DNA from 2 places in the Oceaniserpentilla sp. 4NH20-0058 genome. Region 1 is predicted to be linked to the other one. Evidence: predicted binding sites of a transcription regulator. Region 1 holds the regulator's gene; the other holds the start of a gene.
The links. Region 1 encodes sigma-54, which starts transcription at its own class of promoters, with help from an activator protein. Its sites were predicted from a motif close to TGGCACNNNNNTTGCTNT; they were not measured.
Positions count from the first base shown of each region.

Region 2: ABWV45_RS09165 (NarK family nitrate/nitrite MFS transporter) is a predicted target of sigma-54. The motif match lies at 2,584-2,601, and genes of this name have one in related genera.

Region 1 covers NZ_BAABWE010000002.1:55,156-60,980, forward strand. The annotation lists gene ABWV45_RS03415 (calcium/sodium antiporter) at 117-1,073, shown strand; gene ABWV45_RS03420 (KpsF/GutQ family sugar-phosphate isomerase) at 1,094-2,056, shown strand; gene lptC (LPS export ABC transporter periplasmic protein LptC) at 2,056-2,616, shown strand; gene lptA (lipopolysaccharide transport periplasmic protein LptA) at 2,597-3,097, shown strand; gene lptB (LPS export ABC transporter ATP-binding protein) at 3,102-3,827, shown strand; gene ABWV45_RS03440 (RNA polymerase factor sigma-54) at 3,881-5,380, shown strand; gene hpf (ribosome hibernation-promoting factor, HPF/YfiA family) at 5,487-5,792, shown strand; gene ptsN (PTS IIA-like nitrogen regulatory protein PtsN) at 5,799-5,825, shown strand, end outside.
Region 2 covers NZ_BAABWE010000006.1:19,235-25,059, reverse strand. The annotation lists gene ABWV45_RS09170 (bifunctional protein-serine/threonine kinase/phosphatase) at 1-932, opposite strand, end outside; gene ABWV45_RS09165 (NarK family nitrate/nitrite MFS transporter) at 1,062-2,537, opposite strand; gene ABWV45_RS09160 (alginate export family protein) at 3,039-4,247, shown strand; gene ABWV45_RS09155 (type IV pili methyl-accepting chemotaxis transducer N-terminal domain-containing protein) at 4,343-5,155, shown strand; gene nirB (nitrite reductase large subunit NirB) at 5,661-5,825, shown strand, end outside.

The DNA of each region.
Region 1 (5,825 bases):
TTTCACCTAGTATTCAGCATAGCTGGATCTTAGTACTCCACAACCAACCTAGAGCCTTGTTAGGCCGCAAAAAGCCTGTAGAATGCGCCGATTGTTTATATTTATGGGTGTTATCGATGCTATTAGCCTCTCTTGCCATTTTAATTGGGTTAATTGTTCTAGTATGGAGTGCTGATCGCTTTGTATTAGGTGCTGCTGCCACCGCTCGCCACTTAGGCATGTCTCCGCTACTCATTGGTATGACGATTGTGTCGCTAGGTACCAGTGCTCCGGAAATTTTTGTCAGTGCAACCGCGTCTTTAGATGGCTCGGGCATTTTAGCCATTGGTAACGCCTTGGGCTCCAACATTACCAACGTTGGCCTAGTTTTAGGGATCACCGCTTTAATCGCCCCCTTGCCCATTCAGGGCAGAATGCTGAAAAAAGAAATCCCTATTTTGTTGCTTGTCACTGTCATCGCAGGCCTCGTGATTCAAGACATGCACCTTGGCTTTTGGGATGGGGTTGTCATGTTGATCTGCTTAGTGATCACCCTATTTTGGTTGTTTAACGAAACCAACGAACAAGAAATTAGCGGCCTAGATGAAGAAGAAGTAGAGGCTATTGAGCATACCTCCACTGCCAAAAGTATAATGTGGCTTGTGATAGGATTAGTGGCATTAATGATTAGCGCCAAACTGCTTGTTTGGGGTGCAGTGGAAGTGGCCCGTTATTTTGGCATCAGTGAACTAATCATTGGTTTAACCATTATTGCCATTGGTACTAGCCTACCTGAATTAGCCGCCAGCGTAGCCAGCGCATTAAAAGGCCATCACGACATTGCCATTGGTAATGTGGTGGGCTCTAACATATTTAACTTACTAGCAGTGATGCCCATTCCGGGTTTAGTGGCCGGCACCGATATTGGCTCAGAAGTTCTGTATCGAGATTATGGCGCCATGCTGGCCATAACCTTATTACTGATTGCTTTTATTTACAGCTTTCGTCGTAAAGGCCGTGTCGGACGCAGCGCAGGTAGCATTTTGTTATTGGCCTATGCTAGTTATTTAGGTCTATTAATTTTCCAAGCTTAATTTAAAACATAAGAATTATTATGAAATTTATAGATTCAGCTGTTCGTACCATTAAAGCCGAGCGAGATGCCGTTGATGGCATGCTTGGCAAGCTTAATCAAGCCATGTTCACTAAAGCCTGTGAGTTATTATTAAACTGTAAAGGCCGTATTGTCGTCACCGGCATGGGAAAATCAGGCCATATTGGCAATAAAATGGCTGCCACACTGGCCAGTACAGGCAGTCCAAGCTTTTTTGTTCACCCCGGTGAAGCGGCCCATGGCGATATGGGCATGATCACCGAGGATGACGTGGTCATCGCCCTTTCTAATTCAGGGGAATCCAGCGAAGTCACCACATTAATCCCTCTAATTAAGCGCTTAAATGTACCGTTAATTGCCATGACTGGTAATGATCAATCTACTTTAGCGCAAGCCGCTGATAGTCACTTAAACACAGGTGTTGATAAAGAAGCCTGTCCATTAGACTTAGCCCCAACCTCTTCAACCACTGTCACCCTAGTTATGGGGGACGCACTGGCTATCTCGCTTTTAGAAGCCCGTGGCTTTACCGCTGAGCAATTTGCCTTCAGCCACCCTGGTGGCAGCTTGGGTCGTCGATTATTACTAAAAGTAAAAACTATTATGCATGCCAATGGTCAAATACCTAAAGTAGCGCTAGGAACTCCCATTAAGGATGCATTAATGGAAATAACACAAAAAGGCCTAGGCATGACCACCGTCATCAATGAAGACGGTGCCCTTGCCGGTATTTTTACCGATGGTGACTTACGTCGAGCATTAGATAAAGACGTGGACTTTCATACAACCCCAGTAGAAAACGCCATGACCCAAAACTGCACCACCATTGACCCTGAAAAACTGGCTGCAGAAGCACTGCAAGTAATGGAAGAAAAAAAGATCAACGCACTGGTGGCCATGGAGCTTGGCAAGGTGGTTGGTGTGATTAATATGCACGATCTACTCAGAGCAGGTGTGTTGTAATGCGCAAGCGTTATATCGTCACAATTTTAACGGCACTAGCCATCGTGGCGTACATGACCTTGGATGATCGAAATGCATCTGATGAAATTATAATCGAATCCTTAACAGATCAAGAGCCTGATTACATCATCGAGGGGTTGAACTCAGAGTCTTTTGATGAACAAGGTAACCTCATCCAACAAATCGCTGCCCGCAAAGCCTCTCACTACCCTGCTGATGATATTACCCTACTTGAAGCTCCTGCCGTGCTATTGCATGAAAACAATCTTCCCAAATGGGGCATCAAGAGCAACCATGGTCAACTGATAAAAGATCAAAACCTATTGTTAGAAGGGGACGTTATTATTGTCCCCTTACAATCTACTGCAAACGATTTTAGCCTAACCACCGAAAGCTTAAATATAGACTTACAAGAAAAGATCGCAGACACTGATCAAACTGTACTAATTGAAAGCGATACAAGCGAATTAAGCGCCATTGGAATGACCATTTTATTAGACAAACAACTGGTTAATTTTAAGTCGCAAGTCAGAGGACGCCATGTACCTAAAGCACCTTAAAATATTTTTTAGTTTACTCCTATTAACTCAGTTAAGCTGGGCACTACCGGATGATCGCCAACAAGAAATTCGGATCGCCAGTGACCAAGCTTCTTTAGATAAGCTAAAAGGGGAAGTCATTTATTCCGGTAACGTAAAAATGCAACAAGGCTCATTGAATATTGAAGCCGAGAAAATCACACTCAAGCGCAGCCCTGATGGCATTTCAGAAATCATAGCCCAAGGTACCCCCGCTCGATATGAACAAATAATAAATGCTGATGACGGCAAAACCTTAGCCTACGGTGAAACCATTATTTACAATACACAAAGTGATCAATTAACGTTATTAAAACATGCAGGTTTAGAGAAACAGGGTAATGTATTCTCAGGCGAGAAAATTGTGTATTCAATAAACGAACAAAAAGTAAAAGCTGAAAGCCCACAAGAAGACACCCGTATTCACATGGTAATTCAGCCTAAACAGGACAAGGAATCCTAAATCCATGGCAAAATTGCAAGCTCAGAATTTAGCCAAAAGCTACGGGCCAAGACAAGTTGTTAAAGACGTTTCCATGTCCATTGAAAGTGGGCAGATTGTTGGATTACTTGGCCCAAATGGCGCGGGAAAAACCACCTGTTTTTACATGATCGTCAACTTAGTTGCCTCAGATAAAGGCCGTGTTTTAATTGACGACACCGACATCACCAATTTACCTATGCATGGCCGCGCGCAAAAAGGTATCGGCTACTTACCACAAGAAGCATCAATTTTTCGTAAGTTAACCGTTGCAAATAATATTATGGCCATATTAGAAACTCGCAAAGAATTGAGCCATACTGAACGTAAGGAAAAACTTGAAAAACTGTTAGATGAATTCCACATCCAACATATTCGAGACAGCTTGGGCATGGCCCTTTCAGGTGGTGAACGACGCCGTGTTGAAATAGCTCGTGCGCTTGCTGCAGAACCATCCTTCATACTTTTGGATGAACCCTTTGCAGGGGTTGACCCCATATCAGTGGGAGATATAAAAAGTATCGTAAAACAACTGAAGAAACGCGGTTTAGGTGTACTGATAACCGACCACAATGTTCGAGAAACCCTTGATATTTGTGAGAAAGCTTATATCGTGGGTAATGGTCACATTATCGCAGAAGGTTCTGCTGAAGATGTTTTATCAAATCAGCAAGTCAAAGATATTTATTTAGGTGATGACTTTAAGTTGTAATCTTGTATATTCAGGGTAACAAGTCAAAGTGACATGGGATTAAGCAGTATTATATGAAAGCCTCGCTCCAACTTAAAATGGGTCAGCAGCTGACCATGACTCCTCAGCTGCAACAGGCCATCCGTTTACTTCAGCTTTCTACCCTAGATCTGCAGCAAGAAATTCAAAACGCTCTGGACTCAAACCCTTTGCTCGATGTAGATGAAGAGTTTGAAGGCGATGCCAATCAAGACATCAACTCACAAAGTGAAGACAAACAAGAAACTACCCAACCAGTAGAAGAAACCCAATCGGATGAGCCAACCGCCGCCGATGACTGGAATGAAAACATTCCGGACGAACTGTCTACCGACAGTGAATGGGACGATACTTGGCAAGCCTCCGCTGCCCCTACATCCATGACAGAAAGCCACTCAGGCTCATCATCTGGTGATGATTTTGACATGGATAGCCGAAACGGCAGTACTGATGATCTACGTGATCACCTATTATGGCAGCTTAACCTAACTCCTATGTCAGAAAACGATCACCTAATTGCCATCAACATCATTGAAGGTGTGGACGATGACGGCTACTTAAAAGTTGATCTTGAAGACATTGTTGGGTCATTAAACCCAGAGCTTGAAATTGAACTAGACGAAGTAGAAGCCGTATTACATTTACTCCAACAATTTGAGCCTAGCGGTGTATGTGCCCGTGATTTACAAGAATGCTTATCACTGCAACTGCGCCAACTACCCATTGAAACACCATGGTTGCCATTAGCTCAAACCTTAATCGATCAATACATCGACTTATTAGGCTCTAAAGATTACGCAGCACTTATGCGTAAATTAAAAGTCAAAGAAGACGAGCTAAAAGTGGTTATTCGAGGCATACAAGAATTAAATCCACGCCCAGGCTCACAAATTGATCCACAAACCAGCGAATACGTCATACCTGATGTTATGGTTCGTAAAATCAAAGGTGAGTGGCGTGTTGAATTAAACCCTGAAATTGCCCCTAAATTGCGCATCAATGACCACTACGCATCAATGGTGAAGCGCGCTGACAGCAGCGCAGACAACAATTTCATCAAGGATCACTTACAGGAAGCCCGCTGGTTTCTTAAAAGCTTACAAAGCCGTAACGAAACCTTGCTTAAAGTGGCCATGAAAATCGTTGAGTATCAACAAGACTTTTTAGAACAAGGGGATGAAGCAATGAAACCCTTGGTTCTGCATGACATTGCCGAGGCAGTAGGCATGCATGAATCCACCATTTCTCGTGTTACCACTCAAAAATACATGCATACACCGGCCGGTATTTTCGAGTTGAAGTACTTTTTCTCTAGCCATGTGAGTACCACCAGTGGTGGAGAGTGCTCATCAACCGCAATTAGAGCTATGATTAAAAAGCTCATTTCAGTCGAAAGTGCTAAAAAGCCTTTAAGCGACAGCAAAATTGCCAACATGTTAGAAGAAGAAGGCATCAAGGTTGCACGTAGAACTGTAGCCAAGTACCGTGAGGCGATGCACATTCCACCGTCAAACGAACGGAAACGCTTGGTTTAGCCATTAGTATATGGCGAATAAACGAGTTTTCGCCGATAAACTATTTATTAGATTATCAGCATATTCACGCACTCTGGAACTGGAGTGCCGACAGTAGGAGCCATCTATGCAAATTAATATCAGCGGCCATCATGTTGAAGTGACTCAATCCTTAAAGGATTACGTTCAGTCTAAAGTGGAAAAGCTTGAGCGTCACTTTGATAACATAACCAATGTACAAGTCACCCTGACCGTAGAAAAGCTCGCCCAAAAGGCAGAAGCCACCATCCATGCTGCTGGCGCCGATTTACACGCCAACGCAGATAGCGAAGACATGTACACCGCTATCGACAGCATGACGGATAAACTAGACCGCCAACTGCTTAAGCACAAAGAAAAGATGGTTAATCACCGTCATGGAAATAACCACTGATTCAATATGACTTCAAGTATTTCAAATATTCTT
Region 2 (5,825 bases), on a different contig from region 1:
ATGACAAAACGTTCGATGTAGGCAGGATCATCCTCAAAATTAACGGACGGTGTCTTAAGTACAAAACGCTTACCTGCATCATCTTTTACCAAGTACACCTGACTTCGTGAACTGGCATGTAAACTTTTAATAACCGTCAATCCATCCAATGACTGGCCTATTTCTAGGGGTGGAGGAAACGGCATATCACTTAGCTTTTTATAAACCTCTTGATTGTTAGCATCTGGCAATTGATCAACACGCACAATCTGGCAACTTAAATTATCATTACTACCTGCGGCCAATGCTTGCTCTGTTAATTTTTTACAACTCGCATCATAATCTTTGCTTGAAGCAAGCTCCTGTTGAATATTTTTATGAGGCACAAAATCATGAACACCATCAGAACTTAAGAAAAAAACATCCTCTTGCTCTAGTTCAAATTGTTGAAAATCCATTTCAAGATGGTTATCCATTCCCATGGAGCGGGAAAGATAAACTGTATCGCTATTTATACTGATTGAATGATCGGTAGTTAGACATTCAAATTTACCTTTTCTTAAACGATAAATCCGAGTATCACCAATATGGAAGATCGAAGCCGTTTGGGATTTTAAAATCAATGCACTTAATGTACTAACATGGCCTTTAATCTGGCTTTGCCCTACTAACCAGCGGTTCAGGGCCAATACAATTTTCTGCCCAGCTGTTTTTACTGACCAAGCATCAGGTGTTGCATAATAGTCACTGATGAAGTTTCGCACACACATTTCGCTGGCTTCTTTACCCGCCTCTGCCGCACTAACACCGTCTGCAATCACAGCCACCGCACCTTTAAAAGTTAATGCTGGTTGATCAGGTATACGTAAACCAATGCAATCTTCATTAATGTCTTTTGCCCCCGCGCAACTATGTTGGCCTACGGATAGTACAAGCTGTGCTTCTAAATGCATGAAGACCTCAAAAACAATCAATTCAAATAACACTTTATAAAAAAATAAAGAGCTTTAATACCCTACTTGCAACGGTGTGGTATCAAAGCTCTTCACTAAAAAAACAATCAATGCCAATTGGCTAAAGTATTAATGGCCTACTTGGATTAACTCAACTGTGCCATCTTCATTTACTTCAGCTACATGCCCTTTTGGCTCTTCAATAAACTGAACAGCAACAAAACACACAGCGGCACAACACGCAATCACAATGAAGAACGTACTGTAATCAACGAACGACAATACCGTTAAAAAGATTACCGCACCAACGTTACCATAAGCACCCGTCATACCGGCTATTTGCCCTGTCATGCTGCGCTTAACTAAAGGCACCATAGCAAATACGGCACCTTCACCGGCTTGCACAAAGAAAGAACAACACATAGTGGCAATAACCGCGAGCGGAATCCACCAAGTACCTTCAATTTGGCTTAACACTAAATAGCCTACGGTTAGACCACAAATTAGAATAGAAAGTGTTTTACGACGACCAAACTTATCACTTAACCAACCACCACCTGGGCGAGCGGCTAAATTCATGAAAGCAAAACCAGAGGCTAATAAACCAGCTGTAACAGCAGAAAGACCTTCAAACGTCTCTAAGAAGTAAAGCGGTAACATAGACACAACCGCCAGTTCAGAACCAAATGTCACAAAATAAGCTAACTGCAGAATCGCCACTTGCTTGAATTTATACTGCTGAATCTCAGGAACAGGTTCTGCTAGGTGCTCTTTATTCGCGTTAAAGATTTGTTTGGTTTGCACAAAAAACAACACCACTAACCCAACATAAATGAAATTCACAGCGAAATCAGATAAAAGACCTAGATTTGTAGGCGACAATTTCCAAGTTAATACCGCTAATGCGATATACATTGGAATATTCATGGCTAAATAGAAATACAGGTCTTTTTTATTGCTTACTTGTAAACCACCAGACTTCTTAGGCTTAAAGTATGTAGAACCTTTTGGTGTATTACGTGCCACTTTAAAGAATACAAAACCATACACAAAAGCAATCAGCGCTGTTGACATTAACGCATAACGCCATCCGTCTTCACCACCAAACATTAAAGCAACGGTCGGTAACAACATAGCAGAAGCCGCTGAACCAAAGTTACCCCAGCCACCATATATGCCTTCAGCAACACCCACCTCTTTAGCTGGGAACCACTCACCAACTAAGCGAATACCAATTACAAAGCCAGCGCCAACAAAACCCATTAAAAAGCGGAATAAAGCAAGTTGCTCATAGGTTTGTGATAACGCAAACGCCGTACACAATATGCCAGTAGCAAACAATAAGCCCGAATAAACATGACGAGGGCCAAACTTATCCACCAACATACCAATCACGATTCGAGCAGGAATGGTTAATGCCACATTTAATATAAGAAGAGCTTTCACCTCTTGCGTGGTTAGATCGAATGCTTCCTTAATGAACCCAATTAAAGGCGCATGGTTGAACCACACAACAAATGTTAAAAAGAAGGCAAACCAACTCACATGTAACATTTTTATTTTAGGCTCTTTCACCTTTAATATATTTAAACCTACGTCCGACATAGTACTGCTCCTAAAATAAACTCATTAATTGATTTAATTCACCCTTAGAGCAGTCTTCATGCCAAAACAGCATTTTCATTAAAAAATGTGCAATTTGACCCCAAAACACCTAAAAAAACCTAAAACACACAATTAAAGTGCACTCATTATTCTGAAAACCTTAAAAACAATCCAAAAAACCCCAGAACCGAGCACCATTTAAAACTTTAATGAACCTACATAGTGCACTCGACGCGCACCAAAAATACATGGGATTTTCAATCTTCGCCCTCTTTTAGCCCCACAGAAATCCGTTTTTTTTGCACCACCATGAAGAGTCCACTCAAAAGGCGAATCATTTTTGAATCACAATTGTGCATGACAACATTTTTTATAAGTTCTTATGAAAAAACGCCAACTTGGCATATGCGTTGCTCTATAGGGATATTGATGCAAAAAATATTTTTAAAAACTCACACACTATTAATTTAAAACTCACATTAATAATACAGGTAACTAAAAATGAAAAAGACTCTACTTGCTTCTAGCATTGCGGCCCTTGCCCTTAGCTCAAGTGTAAGTGTTCACGCAGAAAGCTTTGACGACATCGTAAAAGGCTCATCTGTTGATTTAAACTTCCGCTTCCGTACGGAGTCAGCAGACTTAGATAACGCAAAAGACGCTGCTCTTGCTAATACTCTAAAATCTCGCCTTACTTTTAAATCAGGCGAATACGCTGGCGTATCGGTAGTCATCGAAGGGGATAACGTATTTCACATTACAGATGACTTTGACGACAAAGAAAACGGAAACACTGAATACAACGTAGTTCTAGACCAAGAAACCACACAATTTAACCAAGCATATGCACAATACAATGGTTTTGACTCTACCGTTAAACTGGGTAATCAGCGTATTCTTTTAGATAACCAGCGTCACGTTGGTGGTGTCGGCTTCCGTCAAGATGAAGCAACTTTTGATGCAGTTTCGATCAAAAATACATCTATAGAAAACTTAATAATTTTTGCTGCAATTGCTAATAACCGCAACTTCATCACAAATGCAAACACTGAAGAATCTATAAGTTTATTAAATGCAAAATACAAAGTGAGCGATGATCTAGCCGCTACTGCTTACTATTACGGTATTGATGATGTTTACAATGCTGCTACTGGTGCAACCAACACAGGCGTAGATTTGGATACTTTTGGTATTCGAGCTGTAGGTAAAGCTTCAGGTTTTGGATATGAAGCGGAACTGGCAACACAAAATAAAACCACAGCCGCAGGTGGTGACTTCTCATCTCTGTACTACCATATTGCAGGCTCTAAAAAGATTGCAGATATAAAAGCCACTATAGGTATCGAAACATTCGGTAGCGATGATGGTGCCGCTGCATTTGGTACACCCCTAGGTACTAACCACAAATTCTATGGTTGGTCTGACACTTTCCTAACTGGTGCAGGTAATAACGGCATTCAAAACCTTTACGCTTCTGCTGTAACTAAAGTATCAGGTGTGAAATTAGTTGGGCAATATCATAACTTCACTTCTGTTGAAGGCAGTGACCCATTAGGTAATGAGTTTGGTTTTGTGGCAGCTAAAAAGTTTGGTCAATATGGTGCCAGCTTAAAAGTAGCCCACTATATTGCAAGTGATTTTGCTGAAAACCTTGCAAAGCCAAAAGTTGATACAACCAAAGTATGGCTAACCGCCACAGCTAAATTCTAGAACCTAACGCGGTAACATTGAAATGAGAGTGGCGCCTTGCGCCACTCTTCACTAAAAAGCAGTACCTTTTCCAAATCATTTAAAAGGATATTAGAATGAAAAGCTTCATTTTAATCATCGCATTAATCGCTAGCAGTTTTTCCATTCCAAGCTTTGCTGAAATCAACAGCTTATCTCAAGCTATTAACGAATCTGGTCGACTGCGTATGCTCAGCCAACGTATGGCTAAAGCGTATTTATTGAAAGCCATGGATATCCAACCTGAAAAAGCCCACGCACAATTTATTGCAAGCTTTAATAAGTTTGAAAATAACTTAAAAGATTTAACAGAATTCTCATCAATACATCTTGGCTCTCCAGCCGAAGTTGAAGCAACTCTTAAAGGCATAGAGATTCAGTGGTACCAATACAAATCTGAACTTAATAAAAACTCTAATGAGTTCACCGCTGAAAATATTCTCGTATTAAGTGATAATACATTAGCCGCCTGTGAAGCATTGGTAAAAGAGCTGGAAAAAACCGCAGAGCGAGACAGTGCTCGCTGGGTGAACATTTCTGGTCGTCAACGCATGTTGAGTCAACGCATAGCCAAGCTTTACAGTGCAATTAGCCTTTCTGGTAATGTGGCCCGCTATGATTCCGGCCTAAAACAAGCCATTCACGAATTTGACATTGCATTAGAAGAATTAATTCACAGCCCTGATAACACGCACTTTGTAAACCACAAATTGAGAAAGGTTTCGACTCAGTGGAATTTTTCAAAGCAAGGTTTTAAGATTTTAGATAAAGGCAATAGCACACCCTTAGTTATCTCTATGACAACCGAAAGTATTCTCAAACAAATGAATGATATTACGGCACTGTATGAGGAGATAGATAAAAACAAAAAGCTAAAGTCAGCAAGCTAATCCACTATTAGTACACTAAGTAAATATTCCAAGGGGTAAAAATAGGTAGACGCACCTTACAATGATTTTGAATGGTTATGCATCAATTAACACAAGCATATTATCAATATCATTTTCGTCATTACCTACCCCGAGGAGTTTCTAGCTCAATTAAACGACATTACGGCGCTCTAATAGAATATGGGCACAAGTATAAAATCCAGTTAATTCAATGGGCTTGTGCGCTCATTATTGTAAAAAACTCAGATGCACCTAAATCAACACCCTCACCTAACCCCATGATCTAGGCGCGCCCGTGCGCACCACAAAAAAGCAGACGCAATCACACCACATGCACCACCGCAGAACACAAACATCTAATATCTTCAATCCGGTGCGTGGTATTTGTACCAAATCCAGATAAAACCCTTATAAATCAACAAGATAAGCTATTGGCACGAGCATTGCTAAATAAAAACAAATTACAAAACTTAGCCCGCCACATAAATACGGCTTGGAGAGAGAAATGACTAACAAACAAAACCTCATCGTGATTGGTAACGGCATGGTGGGCCACAAATTTTTAGAAAGTTTAGTTGATTTAGAACAGGCTCAAAATTATGACATCACTGTTCTTTGTGAAGAGCCTCGTCCTGCTTATGACCGAGTGTACTTATCATCTTATTTCTCA